2 regions of the Mesorhizobium sp. M8A.F.Ca.ET.207.01.1.1 genome follow, and region 2 is predicted to be linked to the other one. Evidence: predicted binding sites of a transcription regulator. Region 2 holds the regulator's gene; the other holds the start of a gene.
What was found. Region 2 encodes LexA, which represses DNA repair genes until DNA is damaged. Its sites were predicted from a motif close to TGTTCNNNNTGTGTTCNG; they were not measured.
Positions count from the first base shown of each region.

Region 1 (7,770 bases), on a different contig from region 2:
AGCATTGCCGTCGGACGACCCCTGGTCGTCGCTTGCCGGCTATGCGCATTTCCACGGCGTTGCGCGGCGCACGCGGCTGAAGTTCGGCGACGAGGCCATCCTGGCCAAGGTTTCAATGCGGCCGGACGGGCGCTTTCAGGTGGCGCTCGATGCGCCGTATGACAGCACCAATTCGCATGACCTTCGGGCCGTTCCCCGCCTCGCCCGCTGGCCTGGCCACATCACCGTGTTCGAAGGCGCTGTCGCCTATACTTTCACCGTGCCGGATCCCCTGGCCAGGAGCGATGAAGCCGCTGCCGCCTCCGGCAGCCTGCGCGCGCCGATGCCGGGTCTCGTCAAGCTTGTGCGCGTGGCGAAAGGCGACGCCGTGATCAAGGGACAAATTCTGCTGATCCTCGAAGCGATGAAGATGGAGCACACCATCGCCGCCCCGCATGACGGGGTGATCGCCGAGATCGCCGGGGAAGGGTCACAGGTCACCGACGGGGCGGTGCTGGTGGGGTTCATCGAGGACCAGAACGCGTCGACCGCCGCCACCGGCCGATAGCCGGAGCGCATCGCGGACCGCAAACAGAAATGGCCGGGACGAACCCGGCCATTTCCTTGGACTAGAGCGGTTCAGAGTTTGATAGAATCTCTGACCCGCTCTAACTTCTTGTTTTTACGCAATTCTGGACGGAAAACCGCTACACACTTTTCCTAGAATTGCTCTAGCCGATCGTCGGAGCGATTACTGCGCGATCGGCGCGTACTTGCCGTCATGCCACTGGTTGATGTCATAGCTGGCATTTTTGAGGTCGCCCTTCTCGTCGAAGGTGACGTCGCCGACAACGGTGCTGATCGGCGTGCCGTTCTTCAACGCTTCGGCAACCTTGGCCGGATCGTCGCTGCCGGCACGCTTGATGCCTTCGGCGAAAGCCTGGACCACGGCGTAGGAGAACAGCGTGAAGCCTTCCGGCACGAAGCCGCCGGCCTTGATCTTCTCGACGGCCGCCTTGGCTTCCGGCTTTGCCTGCGGATCCGACGGGAACACGAACATGGTGCCCTCGCCGGCCGGGCCGGCAACCTGCCAGAACTCCGGCGAGGCGATCGAGTCCGGCATGATCAGCTGGAACTTCAGGTTCTGTTCGGCCGACTGACGCAGGATCAGGCCAGCCTCAGGATGGTAGCCGCCGAAATAGACGACATCGGCCTTGAGATCCTTCAGCTTGGTGACAAGCGCCGAATAGTCCTTCTCGCCGGGGTTGATGGCGTCATAGTAGACTTCCTTGAGGCCACCGGTATTCATGGTTGCCCTGACGGCGTCAGCCACGCCCTGACCGTAGGCGCTCTTGTCGTGCAGGATGACCACATTCTTGCCGGCATACTTCTTGGCGATCCATGGGCCGATGAAGGCGCCCTGTGCGTCGTCACGCGTATAAAGACGCATGATCGTCGGCCAGCCGGACTTGGCCGCGGCGTCGGTCAGCACCGGGTTCGAAGAGGCCGGGCTCATCATCAGCGCACCGGCTTCGGCATAGACGGCCGAGGCCGGAATGCTCGAACCCGAGCAGGCATGACCGTCGATGAACTTGACGCCGTTGGCGATGATGCGGTTGGCGACCGAAACGGCCTGCTTGGGGTCGCACTGGTCGTCCTCGATGTCGAGCTTGATCATCGAGCCGTTGACGCCGCCCGCGGCGTTGATGGCATCGGCCGCGGCCTGTGCGCCCTGCTTGAATTGATCGCCGATGGTCGCGAGTTGTCCGGTCATCGGGCCGACCACCGATACGGTGATGTCGTCGGCGAATGCGACAGGCGCGCTCATCATCAGGCCGAAAATGGCCGCGCTCAAAATACTCATTTTTTTCATGACAATAGAACTCCTCCACTAACGCGCGGCCGCCCCGGCCGCGCTTCTTCCAGAGAGGCGGGACAATTTCATCCTTCACCGGGCCTGTCTAGGCGCATTGGCGCCGCTCGATTGGGCCTGCGCGGTCTCATCCACGCAAAAAGCCACGCCAGCCTTGTTCCGGCTGGTCGTGGCTTTTTGCCTGTCAGGCTGTTTCCCCGGCGCCCCCCGCGCTGTGAACCCAACCCACCTTCCCTGTCTTCCTGTTGGCCATGATCTTGCCGAAGCCCCGATTCCACTTTCGGGATCATGGTCCGTCGCGCGGCTTGGACCTGTCGGCCTGCCGCATTCTTTTTGTTGTTGGCCCGTGGCCTGGCTGTCTGCGCAGCCTTGTCCCTGTTGGCCCGACCGTCTTTTAGCGGCGGAGCGTCCCCGTCTGGCGGGACTCAGTGCATCGTCATCCATTCGCGGGCTTCGCGCAGCGCCTTGGCGATCTCGACCTTCGACATGGCCGCCGAGAGTTCCGAGCGCAGTTCCGCGGCGCGGGCCGAACCCTTGATGGCGGCGATGTTGAACCATTTGTGGGCGGCAACGACATCGGTCTCGCAATCGCGACCGGTCGCATACATCATGCCCAGTTCGAAAAGAATGTCGGCCTGGGCAGTTGCCCCCATGGCGCCGAAGCCTGCTTCAAGCATTTCAAAACGTGCCATTTTAGTCCCCTGTCTGGCTCCCGAGAGCTGCCTCCGTTTGTCTTGTCCGGGGCGCTCTTTCGATGCTTTCGAGAATGCCGCGCAGGCTTGAATCCGTCGTTAAATGGCGTGCTTAATTTGAGGAAAACAAAGCTAAAACAAGAGGTAAACACGGAAATTCGTTAAGGATACGAAACCAGCAATTCGGCCGGTTTTCGCCAAATTTGACGAAAATTTTCGGGACCCCGATCAACACTCCGCTAACCACGGGAAACAAACACGACGCGGCGATCGTTTCCGTTTCCGTCCCGACAGAGCGAATTCAGCCGCTTTCAAAACGCCAAAGTCTTCCGTTGCGGCACCGCTTTTGTTTTGACGGAAGCTGGACTAGCTTACGTTTGCGTAAGCGGCAGACCGGTGAGGCGGAGCATCCGGCCGGCTATCCAAACGGAGGAAGACATGTTTCGAAAAGTGAGCCTGGCCCTGGCGGCCACTTTGATGCTGAGCGGCGCGGCATGGGCCGATCCGATCGAGGGCAACTGGAAAACGCAGGCAGGCGACACCGCGGCCATTTCAGGCGGCGATTCATTTTCCATTACGCTCAAGTCCGGTAAATATGCCGGCAAGACCATCGGATCGCTCAAGGCGGCCGGCGACAACAAATATACCGGCAACATCACCGATCCGGCAAACGACAAGACCTATTCCGGCAAGGCGACATTGGCTGGCACCTCGCTCAAGATGAGCGGTTGCGTGCTAGGCGGACTGATCTGCAAGAGCCAGACCTGGCACAAGCTCTGATCGTCATCTCCTTGCGATCTCAAAACGGGGCCCGGCGGGCCCCGTTTTCGTTTTATCGACGCGCTGACCGTGACCCTCGATGGCCGTTCGGGCCGGCGGCGACCCAGCCAATGTCCCGTCAATCAATTTGAACCGCAGATGAACGCCGGCATCAGAGCCGGTTCAGAGGCGTCAGGGCATTCTCCTGCGTGTTGAAGGAGACACGGACCCAATGCTTGCTCGCCGCTTCACCATCGTCTGCCTGCTGATGAGCCTGTTTGGGATGTTCTTCGCCATCCTCGTCGCCGAAGCGGCCCGGTCCCCCCGCTCCTGGGAGGAAGCCGCCAGAATGTGCCACCTCGCCTGCCCGACCAACCTTCGCCACTGAAACAGAGAACCAGACCTCGAAAAGAAAAGCACAGACATCATGAACCGCATCGCCGCCGCCCTCGCCAAGACCCTCCGGCTCCTGCCGAGGGCGGCGCTTATCCTGGTGCTCCTGGCCGCTCCGGTCCTGGCGGTGCCGATGATGCGCGCCGATGCCGGCTCGACGATCGAGGCGCCGGCGCTCAGAAAGTCCGGCGTCGGGTTCGTGCTGCTGGTCAGCCTGCAGCGGGGTTGAAGAAAAATGGCGCTTTGAGCGCCTTCGGCGGCGAGCCCCCTCCCAACCGCCTCCCCAAGTCTCTATATTGAGTCATGGAAAAGCGAATCTACCCCCAAGCCATCGAATCAGTCGTCATGCCCGAGCCTTTTGGCCGGCAAAGCTTCGACAATGCCGAAAAGGCCGTTGCCGCGCTGAAGGTGCTTTACAACCGCAACACCAAGTTCCTTCGCGATTCCTTCGCAGCCCTTGCCGCCGGCGGCGACAGCAGCAAGCGCTACCGGGCCTTCTACCCCGAGATCGGCGTCACCACGAGTTCGTTCACCCAGGTCGACTCGCGCCAGGCCTATGGCCACATGCCGACGCCCGGCCATTTCGCCACCACGGTGACCCAGCCGGACCTGTTCGAGACTTACCTCATCGAGCAGCTTCGGCTGATCATGCGCAATCACGGCGTGTCGGTGACCGTCTCGGAATCGACCACGCCGATCCCCCTGCATTTCGCTTTCCTGGAAGGCACCTATGTGGACGGCGCCGCTGCCGAGCGCATCGAGCGGCCGATCCGCGACCTGTTCGACGTGCCGGATCTCGACGGTACCGACGATCAGATCGCCAACGGCACGTTTGAGGTCGCCTTCGGCGAGCCCCGGCCGCTGGCGCCGTTCACGGCGCAGCGCATCGACTATTCACTGCACCGCATGACGCACTACACCGCAACCAGCCCGCAGCATTTCCAGAACTTCGTGCTGTTCACCAACTATCAGTTCTACATCGACGAGTTCGTCGCCCGCGCCCGCGACCTGATGGAAAAGGGGGGCGACGGCTACACAGAATTTGTCGAACCCGGCAACGTCATCACCCGGGCCGGGCAGAGTGCGCCCAGCGAAGGCGTAGCGCCACAGCGCCTGCCGCAGATGCCGGCCTACCATCTGAAGAAGCCCAACCATGGCGGCATCACCATGGTCAATATCGGCGTGGGTCCTTCCAACGCCAAGACCATCACCGACCATATCGCGGTGCTTCGGCCACATGCCTGGGTGATGCTTGGTCACTGCGCCGGGCTGCGCAACACTCAGGCACTGGGTGATTATGTGCTGGCGCATGCCTATGTGCGCGAGGATCACGTGCTGGACGACGATCTGCCGGTCTGGGTGCCGATCCCGCCATTGGCCGAGATCCAGGTTGCGCTGCAGGAAGCAGTCGCCGAGGTCACCGGCCTGTCTGGCTATGACCTGAAGCGCATCATGCGCACGGGCACCGTCGCCACCATCGACAACCGCAACTGGGAACTGCGCGACCAGCGCGGACCGGTGCAGCGCCTGTCACAGTCGCGCGCGATCGCGCTCGATATGGAATCGGCCACGATCGCCGCCAATGGTTTCCGCTTCCGGGTGCCCTATGGCACGCTGCTGTGCGTTTCCGACAAGCCGCTGCATGGCGAGTTGAAATTGCCTGGGATGGCGACCGAGTTCTACAAACGCCAGGTGGCGCAGCACCTGACCATCGGCATCAGGGCGATGGAGAAGCTGGCCGAGATGCCGATGGAGCGGCTGCATTCGCGCAAGCTCAGGAGCTTTTCGGAGACAGCGTTCCAGTAGGCGGTCGTGCGAAGCCTCGGCGAGGCAATTGGTCGTCTTGCTCAGGCCGTAATTTGGCGGACAAGCAAAATCGAACGGATCGGCAGGCGGCATTCGGCAGACACGACCTCAATGACAACAGGCGCGCGCTTGAACATGACGGCTGGGCTGGTATTCCTGGCGATAACGGTATTGTCGGCCGCTTTGTTGGCCGGGTTTTTCGGCGCGCTGCACCCCGCTTTCGATTCCTTCTCGCATTTCCGCATTCACTTCAGTGTGCTGATGGCGCTTCTGGCGCTGCCGCTGCTTGCGAGTTCCTACCGGCTGCAGGCGGCCGCGGCACTGCTCTTCGCCATCGCCTGCCTGGCCACGACGGCAAACGCACTGCCCAGGTTGTGGCCGCAGCCAGCAGTTGCCAAGCCCGCCGACCAGATCGTCTACAGCCTGCTGCAGATGAACCTGCGCTTCAACAACCCGACGCCGAAGAAAGTGCTCTCACTGATCGGCCGCACCAATCCTGATGTGATCACCCTCGACGAAGTGTCGGCGATGTGGACGACCGAGCTTGGCTACATCGCCAGCGCCTACCCCTACCGTATCCTCTGCCCCTACCCGAACGGCATGTTCGGCGTGGCGCTGCTGTCGCGCCGGCCGTTTGCCGCCGACACCGCGCCGCGTTGCGAGCCGCGCGGCGCGATGGCGACCGCCACCATCGACTTTGGCGGGAGCGATGTCGATGTCGCCGCGATCCATTTGAGCTGGCCCTGGCCGAAGGAGCAATACTGGCAGATCGGCGAACTGGCGCAGCCACTGGCCGCGCTCGGCGAGACCGCGATCCTGGCCGGCGACTGCAACGCCGTGCCCTGGAGTGCGGCGGTGCGGCGGGTCGCGGCGCTCGGCGGGCTGACACTGATGCCTTCAGCCGGCCCGACCTGGATCCACCGGACACTGCCCGACTTCCTGCGCCGCTATGCGGGCCTGCCGATCGACCAGGTGTTCAGCAAGGGCGGGCTGAAGATCCTGTCATCGACGCGGCTGGAGGATACCGGCTCCGACCATCTGCCGGTGCTGGTCGAATTTACGGTTCGATCGGATCAGAAGCAGCCCGGGGATGGGCACGCCACGGCGCTCGCGGCGAGCGGCTTGTCAGCCAAGCCGCAGGGCTGACTTACACGCGCCGCGCAGCGCAGAAGCGTCGAGATGGCGAATGGATTGCGCGTTCAAGGTTTCCCGATCAAGGCAGCGATCAGATGTTCGACATGGCCGCCATCGCTATGCTCGCGCCGGTCGAAAGCGTTTTGCCTGGCCTCATATTCCGCATAGACGGTCTTGATGCGAAGCCGAGCCTCGCGGCGCGTCTTGTCGCATGATGGGTCGTTGGCAACCCGCAGGCCGGCTATCGACCGTTCCGTAGCGCGCATCATCTTCTTGGCGATGCGCCCATGCGTTTCCTCATGGGCGCGAACACCGGCGAAAAATCTGTTCCACCGCCTTTTCAGCGCCGGCGTCATGGGCGAACCAACGCGAGGGAAGGTGTAGAACAGATTGAGCGTGCCGTTGACCCGCCGCAGCCGGCAGAAGCCGTTGTCCTGCCCTCCGCCGAGATCCCAGTCGACGGTATAGGCAGTTGTGGCGATGGCATGCGTCATGAAGCCATGCTTGGGACCCTTGCTGTCCATCGCCTCGATGAAGGCCGTACCCGAGCTTCCCTTGATGTCGTAGGTCCGCGTCTGGACGATTGCCCTGGTGCCAGCCCAGGCCTCCGGCGCACACAGTGTTCCGATGACGATGAGGCATGTCAGAACTGTCCGGCGCATCGGCCTTCTCCTTGTCCCTGGAGAAGGGAACCACAAGCCGGTGATCGTTTCAACGGTTCCGCTGTGCTGCATGCCCTCGCAGCCAGCACTCCGCTGCATTTTTTGCCGCCGCGCCCTGGGCGGCCTAGCGGCGCAGGGGTCACATGCCCTGGTAGACGGGTCCTTCACCGCCTTGCGGCGGCACCCAGTTGATGTTCTGGTTCGGGTCCTTGATGTCGCAGGTCTTGCAGTGGACGCAGTTCTGCGCGTTGATGACGAAGCGGACGTCCTTGGCCTGCGGATCGGCGGCGGCGTTGCCGTCCTTGTCCACCCACTCATAGACGCCCGCCGGGCAATAGCGCGTGGAAGGTCCGGCGAAGACATCGTGCTCCGACCGCTGCTGCAGCGCCATGTCGCCGACGATGAGGTGCACCGGCTCGTTTTCCTCGTGATTGGTGTTGGATAGAAACACCGAGGACAGGCGGTCGAAGGT
Region 1 is NZ_SRUS01000001.1:124,697-132,466, reverse strand. Features, by position in the region: gene EN850_RS00585 (acetyl/propionyl/methylcrotonyl-CoA carboxylase subunit alpha) at 1-547, shown strand, start outside; gene EN850_RS00580 (branched-chain amino acid ABC transporter substrate-binding protein) at 731-1,852, opposite strand; gene EN850_RS00575 (sel1 repeat family protein) at 2,278-2,544, opposite strand; gene EN850_RS00570 (DUF2147 domain-containing protein) at 2,983-3,324, shown strand; gene EN850_RS36180 (hypothetical protein) at 3,536-3,691, shown strand; gene EN850_RS00565 (hypothetical protein) at 3,731-3,925, shown strand; gene EN850_RS00560 (AMP nucleosidase) at 4,042-5,502, shown strand; gene EN850_RS00555 (endonuclease/exonuclease/phosphatase family protein) at 5,638-6,648, shown strand; gene EN850_RS00550 (DUF922 domain-containing protein) at 6,702-7,298, opposite strand; gene EN850_RS00545 (electron transfer flavoprotein-ubiquinone oxidoreductase) at 7,438-7,770, opposite strand, start outside.
Region 1: the regulator LexA is predicted to act here: its motif matches at 2,667-2,684, upstream of EN850_RS00575 (sel1 repeat family protein).

Region 2 (7,770 bases):
AGGGCGCGGACTTTCGCGCTTCGCGCGTTCATGTAGCATAGGGTGTCGAGGGCGCAAGGGGCAGACCCGATGACTGGACGAGGCCGGAGCTCGGATCGGGGCGAGGGCGCCATTGTCGGCGTCAGCGAGCGGTCCCTGTTTGCGACGCCTCCGGCGATCCCGCTGCCGTCGCCGCTCGTGGCTGCGCCCGCAACCCTGCCGTTGCAAGCGGGCTTGCCGGCGCCAACTCCGTCTTCTGCCGCACGCAGGATTGTGCGCGTGCGCCGGCAAATGGGCCTGGTATCCTTGCCTCGCCTGCGCCACGGCTTGGCCAAGGCGGCGGAGCTGGAACTCGACCGGGGCATCGCCTTCCTGCTGGTGCCGGTCTGCCTGGCCGTTGGGGCGATCGGCTACTTTTCGCTGGCGACCGAGCCCGATTTTGCAAAGCCGGTCGCGGTCATGGTGCTGGCGGCGACCTGTGCGTTCGTCTCGCGCTCCTGGCCGAAAACCCATCTGTGTTTCATGGCAGTGATGTTGTGCGCGTTGGGCTTGCTCGCGGCGAAGGTCGAAACATGGCGAGCAGGAACCCGGATGCTGGGTTCGGAAATCTCGACTCAATTGACCGGCCGCGTGGTCTCGCTCGAGGAGATGGAGAGCGGCCGTATCCGGTTGACCATGGACGTGATTTCGACCGCCCGGCCGAAATTGCGCTATGCGCCGGAAAGGGTCCGGCTTTCGGCACGCAAGATACCGCCGGAAATGACCGCTGGCTCGCTTATCACAGGCTACGCCAAACTGCTGCCGCCGACCGGTCCGGTGCGGCCGGACAGCTACGACTTCTCCTTCGACAGCTATTTCGCAGGCATCGGCGGCAGCGGCTTCTTTCTCGGCAATCCAACGGTTGTCGCTACCGACGATGGTGAGATGTCGCTGCCAGCCCGTCTTTTTTCAAGCATCGAAAACGCCCGCGAAGCCATCGCCGACCACATCAGGGGCAGCATCGGCGGCGCCGAAGGCGAGATCGCGGCGGCGCTGATCGTCGGCGTGCGCGCCGGCATTCCCGATGAAATCAACGAAGCGATGCGGCGTACCGGCATCTATCACATCATTTCCATTTCGGGACTGCATATGGCGCTGGTCGCCGGCACCATCATGGGTCTGTTGCGCGGTGCCTTCGCGCTGTTTCCAGACTTTTCCGCGCGCCGGCCGGTGAAGAAATATGCGGCCGCCGCCGCACTTTTCTCGATCGCCGCCTATCTCGTCATTTCCGGTGTCGTCGTTGCGGCCGAACGCAGCTTCATCATGCTGGCGGTGATGCTGATTGCCGTCTTGTTCGATCGCGCGGCGCTCACCATGCGCAACCTGGCCATCTCGGCGATCGCCGTTATCCTGGTTTCCCCGCACGAGGTCGTCGGCCCGAGCTTCCAGATGTCGTTCGCAGCAACCGCGGCCCTTGTTGGCGCCTATGCCGGCTGGGCGGACCACCGCGCTGGTAAGACGAGGCCACCGTCGCCAAAGCGGTCACTACCCGGGTTCCTGACGCGAAAATTCCTGCTGGCGACAGGTGGATTGGCCATGACCTCCATCATTGCCGGCAGCGCGACGGCGCTGTTTGCCATCTGGCATTTCCAGCGCGTATCGCCGCTCAGCCTGTTCGCCAATCTGGCCGTCATGCCGATCGTGTCGGTGGTCGTCATGCCTTTTGCGGTCCTCAGTTCGCTGGCGATGCCCTTCGGCGCCGACGGCCCGTTTCTCTACGTGATGGGCAAAGGCCTGACAGCGATGATCGCCGTATCGTCATGGATATCGGAGCGCTCGCCAATCGATGGGGTAGGTCTGATCTCGCAGCAATCCGTGCTGCTGGTGGCCGTCGCGCTGGTCATCGCGACGATGGCGACGACCTGGCTGCGGCTCGCGGCACTGCCATTCGCACTTGCCGGTCTGTTGACTGTGTCGGACATACGCACGCCCGACGTGCTGATCTCGGAAGACGCACGGCTGGTCGCACTGCCGATCGGCAATGGCGAACTGGCCGTCAACCGGGAACGTCCGAACGAATTCGCGGCCGACAACTGGAAACGCGCTCTGGTCTCCGAAACAATCGTCAAACCGGAAATGTTCGACAAGGCGGACGGGCAATTCGATATTGCCGCTCCCACCGACCTGCCGCAGGGATCGCCGTTCTATTGCCGCGAAGGCCTTTGCCTTGCCAGGCACCCTTCCGGCGCGATCGTCGCCTATGTCGAGGATCGCAAGAACACCTGGAAAGCCTGCGCCTTCGCCGACCTGATCGTCGTCAATGACGCGACCGCCTATGACGCCTGCCACAATCCGCTGGTTGTCGTCGTCACGAAACGGCAGCTCGCCCGCAAGGGAAGTGCTGCCGTCTTCTTCGATCCCCAGTCGGCCACAACCCCGGCTGTGATCGAATTCGCTGTCGAGGGACCATACCGGCCCTGGCACGAGCAGCGAAAATTCTCACGCGAGGCGAGGGGGCTGCCGCCCTATAAAAAGCCAGACAAGTCCGATGGCAAACCGGCTCAGTAGCGCCTGATCAGCCCGACCAGCTTGCCTTGTACCTTGACTCTGTCCGGCCCGAAAATGCGCGTTTCGTAGGCTGGATTGGCGGCTTCGAGCGCGATCGAGGCGCCTTTACGGCGGAACCGCTTCAGCGTCGCTTCCTCCTCGTCGACCAGCGCCACGATGATTTCGCCCGGACTTGCCGTGTTCGCATTGCGGATGATGACCGTGTCGCCGTCGAAGATACCAGCCTCGATCATCGAGTCACCCTTGACCTCCAGCGCATAGTGCTCGCCGCCCATGATCATATCCGGCGGCACCGAGATCGAATGCGTCTGATGCTGGATGGCATCGATCGGCACACCGGCGGCGATACGGCCCATGACCGGGATGGACACGGCTGAAACCACATCGTCGTCATTGCCGGCCGCGGGCAGACGCGAAGGCGCCGTCGCCGGCTTGAGCTGGCGGCCAAGATTGTTTTGACCAAGGCTGCCCTGGATGACGCTGGGCGAAAATTTCTTTGCCGCGTTCAGGCCGGGCGCGATCGAATCCGGCAGCCGCAGCACCTCCAGCGCGCGCGCCCGATTGGGTAGCCGGCGAATGAAGCCGCGTTCCTCCAGCGCCGTGATCAGGCGATGAATCCCGGATTTGGAGGCAAGATCGAGCGCTTCCTTCATCTCGTCGAAGGAGGGCGGTATCCCGCTTTCCTTGAGCCGTTCGTGGATGAACATCAGCAGTTCATGTTGCTTGCGTGTCAGCATGGCGGCCCCCAAGGCATTGAACGAAGGTCTGAACCAGAATCGAAAAAACAAACCCAGAACAAACACTATCTGTTCCAGTTGTGTTCCGCAACCGTTTAAAGTTTAATGAATTTGTTAAGGCTGCGGATGTTTTTTGTCCGCTACGGCGGGCAGAAGCCGACCTTTTCCGCCATCGGCAGGCCCATTGAAATCGTTATGGTTAATGGCCTGTGGCCCATCCGCTCCCGAGTTTGGCGTCAGCCGTTCGGAAGGCTTTCCCCGGGCGGATTGTATAATTTATCGGTCCGTTATTCGCGGAACGAAACGAAACCAAAACGCCAACGACTGGCAGCTTCGGGGCAGCGATGGACCCAGGCGTCCGGCCCCACTCCGACCAACGCGTGCGAATAGGTGTCGCGGAAGCGCCGGAGTCATCCCGAACCGGCTTTCAAGCTGCCGGCGCGGGCGGCGTATTTGGTCGGGCCGCTGTCTTCGCTGTGGACATAGACGTGCAGGGTGTAGCCGATATGGGCCACCATCAGCGCCTTGGCCCGCTCGACGTCACGATCGAGTGCCGCTTCCATGATCGCGGTATGGTGTTCGATCGCAATCGCTTCGCGCAGCGCCTCCATCGCCTCTTCGTAGCCATCCTTGAGGCCGGCCGCGGCCCGCAATGTCGGCGCCAGACCAAGAAAGCGATGATGCCGGCGCAATTGATCCGAGATCGTCGAGCGGAAACGCAACAGCCAATCGCATGTGGCGGCACTCAGCAGCGCCGCATGGAAAGCCTCGTGATTCTCGTCCCATTTGTCGACCGCCGCATCCGAGGGATCGTCGACCGCGGTTTTGCAACGGGAGAGCCGGTAGTGGGCGGTGACCACGGCATCTTCCCATTCCTTGCCGCCTTTCTCCATCGATTCGAGGAACAGGGGGATCTCGACCACCATCCTGGCGCGCGCCAGGTCCTCCAGTTCGGCCCGCGACACCCGAGCCACGGTAAAACCGCGATTGCTGATGGCGGTGACCAGGCGTTCGGCCTCGAGCCGCGACAAGGCTTCGCGCAATGGCGTCCAGCCGACTCCATAGGTGCCGCGCAGTGCACTCAGTTTGAGCGGGGCGCCGGGCATGAGGCGCGTGGTCAGGATATCGCGCCGCAACAGCTGATAGGCTGCCTCCGTCTTTGTGGAGCTCGTTTGATCCTGCATCGCGGTCCATCCGTCGTCTGGCAGGGGAAAATTATATATGATGTAGGGGCATGGCAAGAATTATATATAATGTTTGACACAAGCCGGCGGACTGACCATGATCGTTTGCAGTAGCCGCGCTGCAAGCGGCGCTGATCAAATCTGGGAGGAAATGATGTTGAAGTCGAAATCCGCTTGGTTGTCGGGTTTGTTCCTGGCTAGCGCGTTGATGGTGAGCGCCGGCAGTGCCGCCGCCGACCAGATACGCATCGGCATTGCCAATTTCGGCGAGCACCCCCAGCTCAACGCCGCCATAGCCGGCTTCAAGAAGGCGCTGACGGACAACGGCTTCGTCGAGGGCAAGGACGTCGTCTATACGGAAAGCCATACCAATTTCGATGCATCGCTGGTGCCGCAGATGATCGCCAAGCTGCAGGCGGAGCAGCCCAAGCTGATCTACACCATCACCACGCCGGTCTCGCAGATCGCCAAGAAGGCGCTCGCCGGTTCCGGCATTCCAATCGTCTTTGCCGCGGTCACCGATCCAGTGGCGGCCAAGCTGGTGCCGTCGTGGGATTCAGGTGACGAAGGCATGACCGGCGCCAGCGATCTGCAGGACGTCGCCGCGGTGATGGCCTTCACCAAGAAGCTGCTGCCAAACGCCAAGCGCTTCGGCGTGCCTTACAATCCGGGCGAGGCCAATGACGTTGCCTTGGTCGAAAAGATCAAGGCGGCGGCGCCCGCCGCTGGCTTCGAGGTGGTGGAGGTCGGCATCGACAACGTCAATGACATCCAGCAACGTATCGCTTCGCTCGCCGGCAAGGCCGACGTCATCTACGGCCCGGCCTCGAACCTGATCCAGCCGGCGATCGCCGCTGTCTCCGCCGCCGCCCGCCAGGCCGGTATCCCGGTCGTCAACTCCGATGACAGCGCGGTCCGCAACGGCACCGTGCCGGCGAGCTTCGCGGTCAATTACACGCAGGTCGGCATCAATGCCGGCGACATTGCCGCAGAGATACTCAAGGGCAAGGATCCCAAGACGATCGCGCCGTCGCGCCCGGCCTACAAGGATCACATGGCAACGATTTCCCGCAAGGCGATGGCCGCGTTCGGCATCGAGATACCGGCCTCGATGGCAGATTGCGGCTGCATCGTCGACTGACATCAGGCTGCATGAAGGTGACGGCGCGGGCGCCGTCACTTTTCATGTCAGGGAGGAACGATGCTCGAGATCCGATCCGCGCGCAAAGTATTCTACAAGGGCCAGGCCGACGAGAAGGTCGCGCTGGACGGTCTCAGCCTGTCGCTGGCCACGGGCGAGTTCGGCATCGTTATAGGCTCCAACGGGGCGGGCAAGAGCAGCATGCTCAACGCCATTTCCGGCGCTCTGATCCTCGATTCCGGTCAGATCCTGATCAATGGCGCCGATGTGACTGATATGCCGGTGCACAAGCGCGCCGCGAAACTGGCCCGCGTCTTCCAGGATCCGATGCGCGGCACCGCCGCCAGCATGACGGTCGCGGAAAACATGCTGCTGGCTGATTTGCGCAGCAGCAAGCGCACCTTGCGCCAGGGGCTGAACGCCACCCGGCTCGCGTCCTACAAGGAACGCCTGTCGATACTGGGCCTCGGCCTTGAAAACCGCATGGACACCCGCGTCGACCTGCTTTCGGGTGGGCAGCGGCAATCCCTGTCGCTGATCATGGCGGTCGGCGGATCGCCCGACTTGCTGCTGCTCGACGAGCATACCGCGGCGCTCGACCCGCGCACGGCCGAGATCGTCATGCAGGCAACGGTGCGCGCCGTCAGCGCGCTGAAGCTGACGACTTTGATGGTGACCCACAACATGCAGCATGCCGTCGACTACGGCAGCCGGGTGATCATGCTCGACGCCGGCCGCGTCCTCCTGGAGGTCATAGGCGAAGAGAAGGCGAGGGTCTCGGTTATCGATCTGATCGGCCATTTCTCAGTCAAGACCGACCGCATGTTGCTGGCGAGCTGATCATCATGGGCTTCATTCAGGACGTTCTCGCCAGCTTCGTCGCGATCATGCCGGTCACGCTGGCGCAAAGCCTGATCCTGGCCTTTGTCGTGCTCGGGATCATGATTCCGTTTCGCATGCTGAATTTTCCCGATCTCACCAGCGAGGGCGCCTTTCCGCTGGGCGGCTGCATCTGCGGCGTCCTCCTTGCCGCCGGCGCATCGCCGTTGGTCGGCATCGCCGCCGCCCTCGTTGCTGGCTTCGCGGCGGGCTGCTGCACCGCCTTCATCCATCTGCGCTTCCGCATCCACACGCTTCTGGCGGGCATCCTGATGATGACGATGCTCTACAGCATCAACCTTCGCATCATGGGCAAGTCCAATCTCTCGGTCTTCGGCTCGCCGACGGTGTTCGACTGGGTGCCGTTCGCGCGGCCGGGTTTTCCCGCCAGCAAGATCGTCGTCGCTGGCCTCCTGGCGCTGATCGCCTTCGCGTTGCTCTACATGTTCTTCAGGACCGAGAAGGGGACGGCCGTGCGTGCCGTGGGCGCCAATCCCGACATGGCCGAGGCGCAAGGCATCAATGTCTGGGCCGCGACCATAGGCGGTGTCGGGCTGGCGACCGCTTTTTCGGCTTCAAGCGGCGCGCTGATGGTGCAGTCGCAGGGATTTGCCGACGTCAATATGGGATTGGGGATCCTCATCAACGGCCTTGCCGCGCTGATGATCGGCGAGGCTGTCGTCGGCAAGCAGACGGTCTGGCGCCAGCTGCTGGCGCCCTTCGCCGGCGCGATCATCTACTACCAGCTGGTGTCGTTCTGCCTTGCCGCCGGCATGCCGCCGCCCGACCTGAAGCTTGCCACGGGTCTCTTCGTGCTCGCCATGCTTGCCTTGCCCAGCCTCAAGCGTAGCCGCGGGTCCGCGCCGGCGCGCGAGGCGATCCGTGAATAACCGGGGCATGAATAACCAGGGAATGTCACAAATGATGCGTGCACCGCTCGATTTCGCAGCCGTCGAGGCCATGGATGCGGCGGACCCGCTGCGCGCCATGCGCGACCGGTTCATTTTGCCGGAAGGCGTCATCTATCTCGACGGCAATTCGCTTGGGGCCGCGGCACCCGCCGTCTTCAACGAGCTACAGAACGCCGCCACCCAGGAATGGGCGCAGGATCTCATCCGCGCCTGGAATACCGCCGGCTGGTTCGACATGCCGGTGGCACTTGGCGACCAGTTGGGGCGGCTGATCGGCGCCGCGCCGGGCCAGACCGTGGTGTGCGATACGACCTCGATCAATATCTACAAGGTGCTGCATGCCGCACTCGGCATGCGGCCGGATCGCTCGGTCATCGTCGCCGAAGGCGACA
Region 2 is NZ_SRUS01000006.1:401,579-409,348, forward strand. Features, by position in the region: gene EN850_RS20300 (ComEC/Rec2 family competence protein) at 70-2,526, shown strand; gene lexA (transcriptional repressor LexA) at 2,520-3,263, opposite strand; gene EN850_RS20310 (GntR family transcriptional regulator) at 3,674-4,447, opposite strand; gene EN850_RS20315 (ABC transporter substrate-binding protein) at 4,602-5,588, shown strand; gene EN850_RS20320 (ABC transporter ATP-binding protein) at 5,649-6,428, shown strand; gene EN850_RS20325 (ABC transporter permease) at 6,434-7,357, shown strand; gene kynU (kynureninase) at 7,392-7,770, shown strand, end outside.